DNA from 2 places in the Pseudomonas sp. SCB32 genome. Region 2 is predicted to be linked to the other one. Evidence: riboswitches for the same ligand, from Rfam matches in the RefSeq annotation. Region 2 holds a riboswitch; the other holds the start of a gene.
What was found. A riboswitch is a leader RNA that binds a small molecule or an ion and turns the genes downstream of it on or off. The one in region 2 is predicted to bind manganese.

Region 1 (7,631 bases), 290 kb from region 2:
AGCTACGGACAATACACATGTTGCCAAGGATAAAAATCCATCAAATGAAATCCTATCCTTGTAATCTGAATACAAACAGCCAGTTGCAATGCCGATCATAAAGCTATTTAGGTGTGAAATGGGGAAATAATAAACCAAGCTAAAGCCAATCGAAGGCCAGCTAGTGTTAATAGATTCAGCGCCAATAATATTCACATGAACGAGCTGGGTAATCAGCCATGCTGCAAGGCTAGAATATACAAAACCTTTTATATTCTTGGTGAAAACAAAAAGCACAGGGAAAACAACATAAAAGAAAGCTTCTACAGATACAGACCATGCTGGGCCATTGATCTGATCAGGCAGCGCCGGGAACCAAGCTAGCATAAATGTCGAAATGGACAAAAGTCCTAGAGTATTTAGTGCTCCATAAAATACATAAACCCCAAGAAGAATGGAGAAGAAGTATGAAGGGGAAATCCTAAATATTCTCTTAACATAGAACTCAGCAATGTTAATCTCTTTTTTTCGGTTCGCGATAGCTATAACAAACCCAGACAAAACAAAGAAGAATGTGACCATGACTGAGCCATTCCTTAGAGAATAAGGAAGGGAATTAATATAGCTAACATTCCCGCCAAAATGCGAAAACACAACAATAATTGCAGCTAAAAACCGTAAGCTTGTGAGAGCATCTATGCGCATCTCATACTCCGCCACTTAGAAAAAAGCGAGCACTATACATGAACTCATTACTCGGCATGAAAATATTTAGCCATCTGCATGGCCTTTGTCATGAACCACCAGCACTCCCTCTGAACATAGGCAGTCAGTCACCACGGCCGTTCCGGTCGCACCGTGGTACCACTTCGACCAGACAGAGGCCAACCCCTGCCTGGTGATGGGGATGGATTCTCTCCAGGCAAAAAAACGCTCGGTGGCGGGTGTCGATACTTGTGCTGATATCAGGTTGGGTTCAGGGGTAGGGAGGGTCTGAAGTAGCCATGTGTTTCTGGCCAACTTCGGCCGCCGCCGATTTTGAAAGTGGCGAATTGATCCAACGCTCAGATCTCTCACTCATTCCGGTCTTTATTCGCCGCTGCGAGCACCTCGCGGCGGCTATTCCCCGCACTATAGGCGCACCTCTCCTGCATTACTGTGTAAATGTCGTCGGGCCATCCACAGATTCGGCAGCGCAAACAGCGTCACCAGCTGTGCCGTGTTCTTGGCCAGGTCGCGGAAGCGCCTTTTCATATAGGCGACCCAGTAGGTACTGCATTCGAGGCGGCGGTCTATGCGCAGCTTCGTCGCAAGCGCCTGGATGAGGGCATTTCGGGTAAGACACTCAATAACGAACTGGGCTATACCAGCGCCGTGTTTAACGAGTTGAAGGCCCCTGGAGAAATCGACTACGACAACCCGCTGGCCAGGGTGCGGTTACTCGAGCTCCAAGAGCGGGAGTTGTCCTGGCGGACCTCGGCACAGATTGCCGAACTCCTCCAGGCGATCCGAAGCGGTTGCGAGAATCCGCATACGGAGCTGGTCGCGTTGCTATGTCTGGCGACTGGTGCACGTTGGTCGGAGGCTGAGCAGCTGACTCCGCATCGCGTACAAGGCAATGTCGTTACATACGCAGGCACCAAGTCCGGGAGGGTTAGTCATGTGCCTATTCGGGCTGAGATTGCTGATAGGTTCCAAGTACACTGGAAAGCCAATGCTCATACATCACGTCTTTCCGTCGTGATCTCGAACGTACTACGATTCAGTTGCCAGAAGGACAAGCAAGCGACGCATTGCGGCACACTTTATAATGAATGGCGGCAACATCCTCACATTACAGAGAACTCTGGGCCACTCTACGCTTGCGATGACGATGCGCACCTATCGCCGGATCATTTGCATGATGCAATGCGATTTGGGCCGTTGTATTGATTTGGTATGATTGGATTTAAGGGTATTGCTAATACTCCGTTGAGGTCGAGTGTGTATTGGAGTTTTTCGTTGCTTTCAAAGGCTAATGCAAATTAAATTATGTCGCCAGTATAGCTTCCATTCGGGGCTTGGTCTTGAGCAAGCCTGCGTGCATCATCAATGCCAGTGCGGAGCCAAATACCTTTTTCATAAGTGCCACATTTGATACGGTAACCGTTGGCTTGCAGTCTCCGAAGTACCAGTTGCGTGACTAAAAACTGTAGATTAGTGGTGCATTTAGCTTTTCGGTTTTAAACCAATCAGTAGGCTTCTTTCCTGCGCCGCGGTCGCCTCCGAATAAGAATAACCTGCCAACGGACGCTCCTTTATATCTTGTGATCTCCAGGCTTTGAGCATACGCACCATGCGCCTCAGATATTTGGCGTATGCTGTATGGTCTACCCCTGGATTGAACTTTATCCTGAGTGCACAAAAACACTTTTGTTCGTGACTATGGATGCCAGAACACCTATGTCCGTTTTGCTTGCCGGTGTCATTAAAATATTTGGCCAACTCATCTTTCATACCTCCATAATTTATCTATCTAGGAGGTAGAGTCCCGCCTAAAGCCATCACTTGGCAAGCTGGAGAAATGCGCAAGTGCTACCAGTTTCGACAGTTTTTCGACGCCCAAAGAAAAACCCCTGAAAACGCTAGGTTTTCAGGGGTTTGTTTGGTGGAGCCGGGGGGATTTGAACCCCCGTCCGCCAGTTCTCCGCTGTCGGTTCTACATGCTTAGCCATCTCTACTGAGTTAACTCCGCGCCGCCCGAGTGGCAGGGTGCTTGGAGCGAGCTGTATGAGTTTTAGCCGTTACGCCTACAGCGAACTTGGCGGCGATCCTGTTCTATATGACAGACCTAATCTTCGGGTTTACAGGCATCCCCTAGGGTCTGCTAGCGGCACTTAGGCTGCTAGGGCGTAGTTGTCGTCGTTGGCAACTATAAAGTTGTGGCAGCTGATTTACGAGAACTGTCACCTACTCGGCATGCCCCTCGAGTTTTGTTACCGGCGTCGAATCCTAATCGGCCCCAAAACCTTGAAAGGTCGGCGACCATTCTACGGGAAAGCTGCCCCAAGGTCCAATCGGGGCGGCGCAACTCGTTGTCAGGTCAGGAATTTCAGTACGGCTTCGGCCACGGCCTCGGAGGAAGCGGGGTTCTGGCCGGTGATCAGGCCCCGGTCGACTTCCACGTGGCTCTGCCAGTCGGGGCCTTTGCTGTAGCGGGCGCCGTTGGCCTTGAGCATGTCCTGGACGAGGAAGGGCACCACGTCGGTGAGACCGACGGCTTCCTCCTCGCTGTTGGTGAACCCGGTGACATGTCGGCCCTGTACCAGGGGACGGCCGTCCAGGCCACGTGGGTGGCGGAATACGGCCGGGGCGTGGCAGACAGCGGAGACGGGCTTGCCGCTGGAGTGGAAGGCTTCGATCAGCGCCACCGACGTCCTGTCCTCCGCGAGGTCCCAGAGTGGCCCGTGGCCACCGGGGTAGAACAGGGCGTCATAGTCGTCGGCGTGCACCTCCGCGAGTTTCACGGTACAGGCCAGCGCGGCCTGCGCTTCGCTGTCCTGGCGGAAGCGGCGGGTGGCCGGGGTCTGGGCGTCTTCTTCATCGCTCTTGGGATCGAGCGGCGGCTGGCCGCCTTTGGGCGAGGCCAGGGTCAGGGTGGCGCCGGCATCCTTGAACACGTAATAGGGCGCGGCGAACTCCTCGAGCCAGAAGCCGGTTTTCTTGCCGGTGCTGCCGAGCTGGTCGTGGGAGGTCAGGACTACCAGGATTTTCATGCTCACTCCTTCGGCGTATCGCGTATGACAAGCGGCTGCCGCAGCAACGGCAGCCCAGACTGGTCAGTGTAGGCGGTACGCCGCGCTCGTCAGCGTGACAGGGTGATGCCCAGATAGGCGGCGTACAGGGCGCCGTTGAGCAGCAGCACCCAGATCGGCAGTCCGTCGCGCTGGGCATTGAGGCGCAGCCAGAGGGCGGCGCCGAGCGTGATCAGCACCCCGGTGAGCACTTCGGTGCGCGGTTGCCAGGGGGTGAGCAGGATGCCGATGGCGGGCAGCAGGGTGCCCTGGAACACCATGGCGCCGCTGATATTGCCGAAGGCCAGGGTGTCCTTGCCGCGGCGAACCCAGAGGATGCTGTTGATCTTCTCCGGCAGTTCGGTGGCGATCGGGATGACCAGCAGTGACAGCAGCAGCGCGGAGACGCCCAGAAGGTGCGACAGTCCCTCGACGCCATGGATGAAGCCCTTGGCGCCCAGCACCAGCAGACCCAAGCCCAGCAGTAGCTGCAGCAGGATAGTCGCAAGGTTGGTCGGCAAGCCGATGCGCGACAGGTACATGTGGTGGTCGGCTTCAGTGCCGTGGCCGTTCTCCACCAGCTCCTGCGACGCCCTCAGCGTAAGGGTGATGTAGGCAACATAGGTGAGCACCAGCAGCAGGCTCAGGCCGAGGCGCACGGTCAGGTAGCCCGCCGGCACGAACATCGCGACCGTGGCGACGCTGAAGGCGATCAGGAAGAAGTTCAGGTCACGTTGCAGGCCCGTGCGTTCGGGGCGCACGCGTCCGGTCAGGCCACGCGCGCGCAGGGCGAAGCAGGCCATCAGGCAGGTGGACAGGGTCGACAGCATCAACGGCGCACCGAGGATGGCGCCAACACCGACTTCCTGGTTGAGGTTGGCGTTACTGGTGCCGGCGAACAGTGCCAGCAGGGGGATCAGGGTTTCCGGCAGGGCGGTGCCGATGGCGGCGAACAGCGAGCCCGTGACGCCTTCGGAGATGCCCTGGCGCTCGCCGAAATGCTCCAGCGCATTGGTGAAGACTTCGGCGGCAATCAGGATCACCAGCAGCATGCCGAGCAGTTCGAAGATGAAGGTCAGCATGCGCGCGGCTCCAGATGGATGGAGCAAGGGATGGGGTGGTGCATCACGGTGAAAACTCCCGGCCGGATCGATACCCATGACCACGCGCTCCCCGGCCGTTCGGAGGCTGCGTGGTCAAAGGTCTTGCCAGGCAGAATCGCTGGCGACGCCATGGCCTGTGGGCCAAGTGTGTTGACGTCGTCCCCGTTCGCGAGAACGGTCGGCTACTCCCCAATGACGCCGCGCATTCTATCCGATCGTGGGGCACGCTCAAGAAATGGTTTCACCAGGTGTCGATCAACGGACGTTTTCCCCCTGGCGCGGTGCCCGCCGTGGCACCGCAGCCAAGCCGCGCAGCAGCCAGCGGCGGCTGTCGGCCGGGTCAATGAACTGCTTTATCGCGAATGGTGAGAGTTTCGTCGGGTTTATCGGCGCACGAATCCCGCGGGGGACAAGGCACCCGGAAAACAAGGCGGCCGGCGCGCCCGGCCGGCCGTCGAACAGGGATCAGGATCTACCGGTCTGCTTGAGCAGCTTCAGGGCTTTTTCGGTTTGGGCGATGCAGGCCTTGGTATTGCCTGCCTGCTGGGACTGGATAGCCTTTTCCTGCAGGCGCATGGCCTGGTCCTGGGTCTGAGCGGTGCCGGCATTGGACTGCACGGCGGCGTCGATTTTCTGGAGGTTGTCGCTGCACAGGTCGGCGGCGAATGCCGGCGACGCCAGCAGGGCAGCGGTAATGAGCAGGGCGATACGTTTCATGGTTGGACTCCTGGCAATTTGCCCGAGTTGTCGCGGACCGATCATGCGGACCGTACAGGGTGGACTGTCGGGTTTTTCGCCAGGTTCACTCTTTTTCGCCAGCGCTTGCCGGCAGTTCGACGCAAACGCCCAGGCCGGCGCCCTCCAGCCCTTCGTGCAGGCTGATGCGGCCGTGATGGATCTCCACGATGCGCTTGACGATGGGCAGGCCAAGACCGCTGCCAGCGCTGTTGGCAACGCTGGGGCTGCGATAGAAGCGGGTGAAGATGGCGGCCTGCTCGGCCTGTGCAACGCCGGGGCCGTTATCGCGTACCCAGAGCAGCAGCTTGGTGCCGGCGCGCTCCAGGGTCACCGCCACCCGGCCGCCGTCGGGGGTGTAGCGCAGGGCGTTGCCGACCAGGTTGGTGAGGATCAGTCCGAGCCACACCGACACGCCCATCAGGGTGGTGCCCGGCTGGGTGTCGAGGGTGAGGTCGATGTGCTTGTCGATGGCCTGCGGGGCGAGCTCGGCGATGCTTTCCTCGGCGAGCAGGCCGAGGTCGACACGGCTGAAGGTTTCGTGCAGCTCTTCACCGTCGAGCCGGGCCAGCAACAGGATCTGCTCCATCAGCGCACTGATGCGCTCGACGCTGCGGCTGACCTGCTGCAGGCCATGGGCATGGGCCGCCGGATCGGAGGAGCGCAGCGCCACCTGGGCGTGGGTGCGCAGGCTGGCCAGCGGCGTACGGATTTCGTGGGCGGCATCACTGGTCAGACGGCGTTCGGCCTCCATGGCCAATTGCAGGCGCTCCAGCAGCAGGTTCAGTTCGTTGACCAGGCTGTGCACCTCCACCGGCGCCCGGTTCAGTGACAGCGGATGCAGGCTGTGGGCGGTGCGCAGGTGGAGCTGGGCTATCAGGCTGCGCAACGGTGCCAGCCCCTGGCGCACGCCGAGCCAGACCAGCACGAGGAACAGCGGCAGGGCCAGCAGCAGCGGGAACAGTGCGCTGAACAGCAGCAGTCGCAGGGTCTTGGAGCGGTATTGCTGGTTCTCGAATACCCAGATCCGCACGCCGTCCGGGCCTGTCGAGGCGATCTGCAGTACCCGCCAGCGCACGTCGCCCTGTTCCAGGCGGGAGAAGCCCAGCGGCTGCTGCTCGACGTCGGGTGGCGGCTGGTCGGTGGTGAGCAGGCGTTGGCCCTGGTACCAGATGGAGTAACCCAGCGTGGCTTCCCGGCGAATCAGCGGCAAGCCTTCGATGGCCTTGCGGCTGCGCGCGATGATGTCCCCTGGCGGCGTGGGCTGGGCGTCGACGGAGTCGGCGATATCCACCAGGCTCAGGGCGGCCTGGCCAAAGTCGATCATGTCCTGGTCGTAGAGGCCGTTCACCTGCTCGCGGGTCAGGTGATAGGTGAAGAAACCGGCCACCAGCCAGCACAGCGAGATGCCGCCGATCAGCAAGAGCAACAGGCGGCGGCTGAGCGAGCCGGCGCGGCGCGGAGCGGAACTCACGGCGAGGACGGAGTGCCGGGACGGTCTATGCCGTAGCCGATGCCGCGCACGGTGCGGATCAGGCCGTTACCGAGCTTGCGCCGCAGGTGGTGGATGTGGACCTCGATGGCGTTGCTCTCCAGGTCGCCGTCCCAGCCGTACAGGGCCTCGACCAGACGAGTGCGCGACAGCACCTTGCCGCGCTGCTCCAGCAAAAGGCGCAACAGCGCGTACTCGCGCGGGGCCAGTTCCACTGGCGCGCCGGCGAGGCTGACCTGGTGGGTGGCCGGGTTCAGCATCAATTCACCGTGTTGCAGAAGCGGCGCGGCGCGACCGGTGCGGCGGCGGGTGAGGGCACGGACGCGGGCGAGCAGTTCATCGAGGTCGAAGGGTTTGGTCAGGTAGTCGTCAGCGCCGGCGTCGAGGCCGGCCACGCGGTCGGCCACCTTGTCGCGGGCAGTGAGGATCAGCACGGGCGTCAGGTCGCCGCGCCGGCGCAAGGCGCGCAGTACTTCCAGGCCGTCCTTGCGCGGCAGGCCGAGGTCGAGCACCAGCAGGTCGAACTCGTCGGTCTGCAGCGCCTGGTCG
Region 2 (7,631 bases):
GATCGCGGCAGTGCCCTGTTGCTGGAGCAACTGGACGGCCTGCCGAGCGGCCATGTGCTGGACTTCGGCTGCGGCGCGGGGGTGCTCGGCGCAACGCTCAAACGACGTTATCCACAGAGCCGCCTGACCCTGCTGGACGTCGACGCCTTCGCCGTCGAGAGCAGCCGCCTGACCCTGGCCGCCAACAACCTGGAAGGCGAAGTGATCGCCGGCGACGGCATCGATGCCGCACCGGAAAACCTCGCCGCCATCGTCAGCAACCCGCCCTTCCACCAAGGCGTGCACACCAGCTATGCGGCTACTGAACACCTGCTGCGCCAGTCCGCGCGCCATCTGGCGTCCGGCGGCGAATTGCGCCTGGTGGCCAACAGCTTCCTGAAATACCCGCCGCTGATCGAGCAGCACCTCGGCCCCTGCCAGACCCTGGCCGAGTCCGACGGCTTCCGCATTTATAGCGCCCGACGGCGCTGACCCAAGGCCCGCACTACACTGCAGCGAGCCATGGACCGGCGCGCCGCTGCACGCCCAGACTGATCGAGGACACCCGTGAATCGCAGAATCAACGACGATGTCGAGCTGACATTCGCCATGGGGCCGAAAGAGAAGCCGCATCACCTGAAGCGCTCTCTCAAGCCCCGCCACCTGAACATGATCGCCATCGGCGGCTCCATCGGCACCGGCCTGTTCGTCGCCTCCGGCAGCACCATCGCCACCGCCGGCCCCGGCGGCGCGCTGATGGCCTACGCGCTGATCGGCCTGATGGTGTTCTTCCTCATGACCAGCCTCGGCGAGCTGGCGGCGCACATCCCCGATTCCGGCTCGTTCTGCACCTACGGCAGCCGTTTCATCGACGATGGCTTCGGTTTCGCCATGGGTTGGAACTACTGGTACAACTGGGCGGTGACCATCGCCGCGGAACTGGTGGCCGCACAGCTGGTGATGAAGTTCTGGCTCCCTGACGTGCCCGGCATCTACTGGAGCGTGGTGTTCCTGGGCATCATGTTCATGCTCAACTTCTTCTCGGTGAAGGGCTTCGGCGAGAGCGAGTTCTGGTTCGCACTGATCAAGGTGGTCGCCGTCGTCGTATTCATCGGCATTGGCCTGGCCAGCATCATCGGCATCATGCACGGCATCGACAGCCCCGGCTTCAGCAACTTCACCACCGGTGACGCACCCTTCGTCGGCGGCCTGCAGGCGATGATCGGGGTGGCGATGATCGCCGGTTTCTCCTTCCAGGGCACCGAGCTGATCGGCGTCGCCGCCGGTGAATCGGAAAACCCGCAGAAGTCCATTCCCATCGCCATCCGCCAGGTGTTCTGGCGAATCCTGATGTTCTACATCCTGTCGATCTTCGTGATCGGCATGCTGATCCCCTACACAGATCCGAACCTGCTCAAGACCGACAGCGCCGACATCAGCACCTCGCCCTTCACCCTGCTGTTCGAGCGCGCGGGCCTCGCCGCCGCCGCGGGCGTGATGAACGCGGTGATCCTCTCGGCGATCCTCTCGGCGGGCAACTCGGGCATGTACGCCTCGACCCGGATGCTCTACACCATGGCCACCCAGGGCAAGGCGCCGCGCCTGTTCACCCAGGTGTCCGATAGCGGCGTGCCGCGCTATGCGCTGCTGGCCACCACCTTCGTCGGCGCGCTGTGCTTCCTCACCAGCTTCATCGGCGACAAGACCGTCTACACCTGGCTGCTCAACGCCTCGGGCATGTGCGGCTTCATCGTCTGGCTGGGCATCGCCGTGTCGCATTACCGCTTCCGCAAGGCCTTTGTCCTGCAGGGCGGCGACCTCAACAGCCTGCCGTACCGCGCCAAATGGTTCCCCTTTGGCCCGCTGTTCGCCTTCACCCTCTGCCTGGTCATCACCCTGGGGCAGAACTACCAGGCGTTCGTCGGCGAGCACGTGGACTGGCCCGGGCTGATCGCCACCTACATCACCATCCCGCTGTTCCTCTCGATCTGGCTGGGCTACCGCTTCAAGAACGGCACCCGCTTCATTCGCTACGAGGACATGGACATCCGCTCCCACCGCGAATGATCCGACGCGCAGGCTTGCCCAAGTCCTAGGACTTGGGCAGAATGCCCCCGTCCTAGGGGAGTAGTCTCCCGCGAGCGCCCAGCTCGCCCGGTACGCGTCAACACACTTGGTCCACAGACCATGGCGCGTGCGACCCACGCCTGCAACGCTCAGGCCCGGGTTTGACAAGACCTATGACACGAGCAACCTGACCCGGGGCGGGCAGGTGGCGCGTGTCATGGTGATTAGTCGACCCGCCCCTTAGGAAGCCTGATGGAATCCCTCTTCGTCCCAACCCTGATCGTTGCCCTGGCCGAAATCGGCGACAAGACGCAACTGCTCGCGCTCGTCCTCGCTGCCCGTTTCCGCAAGCCCTGGCCGATCATCGCCGGGATCATCGCCGCCACCCTGGCCAACCACTTCGCCGCCGGCGCCGTTGGCAGCTGGGTCGCCAGCTTCTTCTCGGCAACCACCCTGAGCTGGGTGCTGGCCGCGTGCTTCCTGGCCGTCGCCGGCTGGACCCTGATCCCCGACAAGCTGGATGACGACGAAGAAGGCGCGCTGAAGAAATTCGGCCCGTTCCTCACCACCCTGATCGCCTTCTTCCTCGCCGAGATGGGCGACAAGACCCAGGTCGCCACCGTGATGCTGGCCGCGCAGTACCCGCACTTCTGGCTGGTGGTGATGGGCACCACGCTGGGCATGCTGATCGCCAACGTGCCGGTGGTGCTGGCCGGCAACTTCGCCGCCGATCGCCTGCCGCTCAACCTGATCCGCCGCCTGGCCGCCGCCGCCTTCGCCGTTCTCGGCCTGGCCGCCGTCTGGCATGCGTTGCAACTGGGCGGCGTGCTCTGACCTGAGCTCGAGGGAGCCTGGCGCGCCGGCCAATGCCTGTGTTTCACAATCGATACACAGTGGTGCGCCATTCTCCCCGTACATCAGCAAGCACAGGAAGCGCCATGTCTGAGAAGGATCTCAAGAAGCTCGCTCGCCAGCACATCGACCTTGCGTGGAACAAGGGTCACCTGGCGCTGGCCGAGCAGCTGCACAGCCCGGACTTCATCTACAAGAGCGCCTTCACCGCGCAACCCCTGAACAACGCCGGCTACCGCCGCCTGGTACAGGAGATCCGCTCGGCCATGCCGGACCTGGAAGTGGTGGTGGAGGAATGCATCCGCGAAGGCAACAAGGTGTTCACCTGGAGCACCCTGCTGGGCAGCATCTCCCGCCCCGCCTTCGGCTACCCGGCCAGCGAAAAGATTCTCAGCCTGTCGGCCATGGGCTTCTGGGTGTTCAGCAGTACCGGGGAAATCGTCGAACTGTGCACCATGTTCGACATGGAAAGCTTCCGCGCGCAGATGGGGCTGCAGAACCGGCCCTTTGCCGAGAAGGCGCTGCCCTGAGATGAAAAAGCCCGGCATCTGCCGGGCCTTTTCATTTGTGCTCTTCGTAGGAGCGAGGTTGCTCGCGCCCCCCGCAGCGGGGCGGGTTCGCGAGCAAGCTCGCTCCTACATTGTTTCTGGGTCCCCGCGTTCGCGGGGATGACGCAGGGAGCGCGAATCCCACCTCCGTCACTCCCGCGAACGCGGGAGCCCAAAAGACAGTGGCTCCTACAGGGTGCGCAATCTACAGATAGTCATTGGCATGGAACCAGGCGATCGCCCGCTCCAGCGTATCCTCCAGCGGCACATGGGACTCGAAGCGCAGCTCTTCGCGCGCCTTGCGCCCATCGAGGAACTGCCCGCCGGCCATCACCTCGATCGCCGTATCGTCCAGCAGCGGCACCTTGCCGGTCAGCCGGTAGCGCCAGCGACCCAGGGTCGCCAAGGCGCGCGCACGGTGCAGTGGCATCGGTGTCGGCGCCGGCTTGCCCAACAGGCGAGCGATGGTGGCGGTCAACTCGCCCATCTCGATGTTGTGCCCGGTGAGCAGGTAGCGCTCGCCGACCCGGCCGCGCTCCAGCGCCAGCAGCAGGCCACGGCCGGCCTCGGCGGCGTCGATCACGTTGCGCCGGCCCGGCACGTAGTGAAGCATCTCATCATGCCCGATGGCGGTGATCAGCCGTCCGGTGGTCGGGCCGATGTCGAGCTCGCCCAGCGCCATGCCGGGAATCCCGATCACCACCGGCAACCCGCCGCGCGCCTGCTCGCGGGCCTGCTCGTCGAGCGCCCACTTGCACATGACGTAGGCACTCTTGCCGGTAGGCAGGCCCTCGTAGAACAGCCCCTCGTGCCCCGGCAGCCCCTGGGGGTGCAACGGCATGGCGAAGGCCGAACCGACGTAGAGGATGCGCGGCACCTTGGCCTGCAGACAGGCGGCGTAGAAGTGGTTGGTCAGGTCCAGGGCACTGGCCACCTCTTCCTGCCAGCGACGCGGCCGCACCGGGTAGTAGCCGGCGCTGAAGATCACCGCATCCAGGCCGCTCAGCGCTCGCGCCATGCCGCGGTGGTCGAAGAGCTCGGCCACCCGGCATTCCGGTTCGAGGTAGGCCAGCCGCTGAATCTGCGACGACGGCCGATGGATCAGCACCAACTGGTGTCCCGCGGCCTTGATGGCACGGGCAGCGTGATGGCCCAGGAGCCCTGTGGCTCCAAGTACAGCAATTTTCACGGGCGCTCCCTGTTCACGTTGCACAGCGGCGCAACCACGCGCCGCTCCTGGCGGGCCAATCAGTGGCCTTTGGCTTGCTCGTAAAGCGGCATCACCTTCGGAATGGCAGCCTGCAGGTTGGCCATCCGGGTGCTGTCGGCCGGGTGGGTGCTGAGGATTTCCGGCGGAGCATCGCCACCGGCCTGTCCCATCTTCTGCCACAAGGTCATCGCGGCGTTGGGGTTATAGCCGGCGCGGGCGGCCAATTCCAGGCCGATCAGGTCAGCTTCGTTCTCGTTCTGCCGGCTGTTGGGCAGGGTCAGGCTGTATTCCACTACCTGGTGGGCCAGGTCGACGCTGTTCTGGCCCAGGCCCAGCAGGGCGCCGCCGATGCCCAGGCCCATCTGCTCGGCGTAGGCGCGGGACATGGCTTCACGGCCGTGCTCGCGCAGGGCGTGGGCGATCTCATGGCCCATCACGGCGGCGAGTTCGTCATCGGTCAGCTTCAACTTATCGATCAGCCCGGTGTAGACGATGATCTTGCCGCCGGGACCGCAGTTGGCGTTGAGCTCGTCGCTCTTGATCACGTTGACTTCCCACTTCCAGGACGGTGCATCCGGACGGAAGGCGCCGGTCTGCGGAATCAACCGACTGGCGATGGCCTTCACACGCTTGGCATCACTGCTGCTGGCGTCCAGCTTGCCGGCCTTGGACGCCTCGCCGAGGGTCTGCTGGTAGGACTGGGCGTACATCTGATCGACCTGCGCACTGGACAGCATGCTGAACATGGTCTGCTGGCGGTTGACGCCGACGACGCCGCCGTTGGTGGTGCTCACCTCCTGGCAAGCGGTCAGCAGCAGGGCTGCGGCCAGGCCGGCGACACGGAAAAGACGGGGCATGCTGCTCTCCTGAAACTGTGCAATTACCCAAAGACAGCGCGCATGGTAGGCCGCGCCCCGATGCCCGGCAACTACCCGGCAACAAGCGGCGTACAACGGCGTTACAACCCATTACAAGCAGCCCCTAAGGAAACCGCCCCTGCCTGCCGATAACCAGGCACACGCAGGCTCTGGGACATCGGATACCCGTATGAAATTCAAGTCGATCCAGTTTTCCGTGGTGGCGCTGGCCGGGGCCAGCGTCTTGGCGGTGGTCGCGGCATTGGTGCTGTATGCGCTGTTCGCGGGGGCCAGGACCCAGGCGCTGGTGCAGGAACGCACCCAGGCCTTGCTCGAGCAGGTGATCAATGAGCGCCTGGTGGCTATGGCGCGCGGCCAGGTCAGCCAGATCCAGCGTGAGTTGGAATACCCGCTGACGGTCGCCCGCGACCTGGCCAACACCAACGCCCTGCTCGACGAGACCGACGCCAACGGCCAGCCGGTTCTGGGCATAGGCCGTGCCGGCATGTCCAACCTGCTGCGCCAGACCGTGGCACAAAATCCCAAGCTGCTCGACGCCTTCGCCGGCTGGGAACCCAATGCTTTTGCCGGCAGCGACAGCCAGTACGCCGGCCTGCCGGGCTACGACGCCAGCGGCCGCTTCATGCCCTGGTGGTACCGCAAGGACGGCGGCCTGACCGTGGAAGCCATGGGCGACACCCTGGAAAGCCAGAAGATGCAGCCCACCGGCGTGCGCGAAGGCGAGTACTACCTGTGCCCGAAAGAGAAGCACCAGCCCTGCATCGTCGACCCGGCGCCCTATGAGATGGCTGGCAAGATGGTGCTGATGTCCTCCTTCAACGCACCGATCATGGTCAAGGGCCAGTTCAAGGGCACCGTCGGCGTGGACCTGTCGCTGGACTTCATCCAGGACCTGCTCAAGGCCGCCGACGGCCAGCTTTACCACGGCGCCGGCGAGATGGCGCTGATCTCCACCAATGGCCGCCTGGTCGCCTACACCAAGGACCCGAGCAAGCTCGGCGAGCCTGCCAGCAGCGTGCTGGACGCCAGCGAAGTGGCCAACCTGAGCAAGCTGACGCTCGACCAGCCGCTGACTTCGGTGGACCAGGAGCACGGCCACATCGAGCTGTTCCTGCCCTTCACCATCGCCGATTCCGGCGCGCGCTGGACCCTGATGCTGCAACTGCCGCAGGAAGCCGTGCTGGGTGACCTGAAGCAGCTGCAGGCCGACCTGAAGTCGCAACGCGACGGCGACACCCTGGGCATGACCCTGGTGGGCCTGCTGATCGCCGCTATCGGCCTTGCGGTGATCTGGCTGGTCGGCCACGGCATCGCCCGCCCGCTGCGCCAGTTGGTCGGCATGCTCGACGATATCGCCCAGGGCGAAGGCGACCTGACCCGCCGCCTGACCAGCGACCGCGCCGACGAACTGGGCTCCATCGCCAAGGGCTTCAACACCTTCCTCGGCAAGCTGCAGGGCATGATCGGCCAGGTGGTGACCTCGGTGCAGCGCGTCAGCGATTCCTCCGAACACACCGCCGACATCGCCATCCGCACCAACCAGGGCGTGCAGAAGCAGCTGGCGGAAATCGAACTGGTGGCCACCGCCGTCCACGAGATGACCGCCACCGCCCAGGACGTGGCGCGCAACGCCACTCACGCGGCGGAAGCGGCCAACCACGCCGACCAGGCCGCGCACCACGGCAAGCGCATCGTCGAGAGCAGCTCGGCGGCGATCCAGGCGCTGGCCAGCGAGATCGGCCGCGCGGTGGGCGTCGTCCAGACCCTGGCCCGCGACAGCGAGAACATCAACGCGATCCTGGTGGCCATTCGCGGCATCGCCGAGCAGACCAACCTGCTGGCGCTCAACGCCGCCATCGAAGCGGCCCGCGCCGGCGAGCAGGGACGCGGCTTCGCGGTGGTCGCCGACGAGGTGCGCAACCTGGCGCAGAAGACCCAGCAGGCCACCGAGGAAATCCAGTCGATGATCCAGCAGCTGCAGCACGGCACCCGCGAAGTGGTGCAGGTGATGCAGCAGAGCCAGGAGAAGACCGACGACAGCGTGCGCCACGCCAGCGAGGCGGCCCAGGCGCTGGAGTCGATCACCCAGGCGGTCTC

Region 1: linked by a shared signal. The riboswitch ahead of GA645_RS24315 (sodium:calcium antiporter) and the one ahead of GA645_RS22915 (TMEM165/GDT1 family protein) in region 2 are both predicted to bind manganese.

Annotation. Positions count from the first base shown of each region.
Region 1 covers NZ_CP045118.1:5,314,025-5,321,655, reverse strand. The annotation lists gene GA645_RS24340 (acyltransferase) at 1-684, opposite strand, end outside; partial or broken gene GA645_RS24335 (IS5/IS1182 family transposase) at 1,111-1,236, opposite strand; RNA gene ssrA (transfer-messenger RNA) at 2,625-2,982, opposite strand; gene GA645_RS24320 (type 1 glutamine amidotransferase domain-containing protein) at 3,057-3,734, opposite strand; gene GA645_RS24315 (sodium:calcium antiporter) at 3,824-4,834, opposite strand; yybP-ykoY riboswitch at 4,901-5,058, opposite strand; gene GA645_RS24310 (hypothetical protein) at 5,321-5,572, opposite strand; gene GA645_RS24305 (HAMP domain-containing sensor histidine kinase) at 5,658-7,064, opposite strand; gene GA645_RS24300 (response regulator) at 7,061-7,631, opposite strand, start outside.
Region 2 covers NZ_CP045118.1:5,022,080-5,029,710, forward strand. The annotation lists gene GA645_RS22905 (class I SAM-dependent methyltransferase) at 1-471, shown strand, start outside; gene GA645_RS22910 (amino acid permease) at 589-2,046, shown strand; yybP-ykoY riboswitch at 2,090-2,221, shown strand; gene GA645_RS22915 (TMEM165/GDT1 family protein) at 2,299-2,880, shown strand; gene GA645_RS22920 (ketosteroid isomerase-related protein) at 2,985-3,428, shown strand; gene GA645_RS22925 (NAD-dependent epimerase/dehydratase family protein) at 3,652-4,659, opposite strand; gene GA645_RS22930 (M48 family metallopeptidase) at 4,695-5,513, opposite strand; gene GA645_RS22935 (methyl-accepting chemotaxis protein) at 5,704-7,631, shown strand, end outside.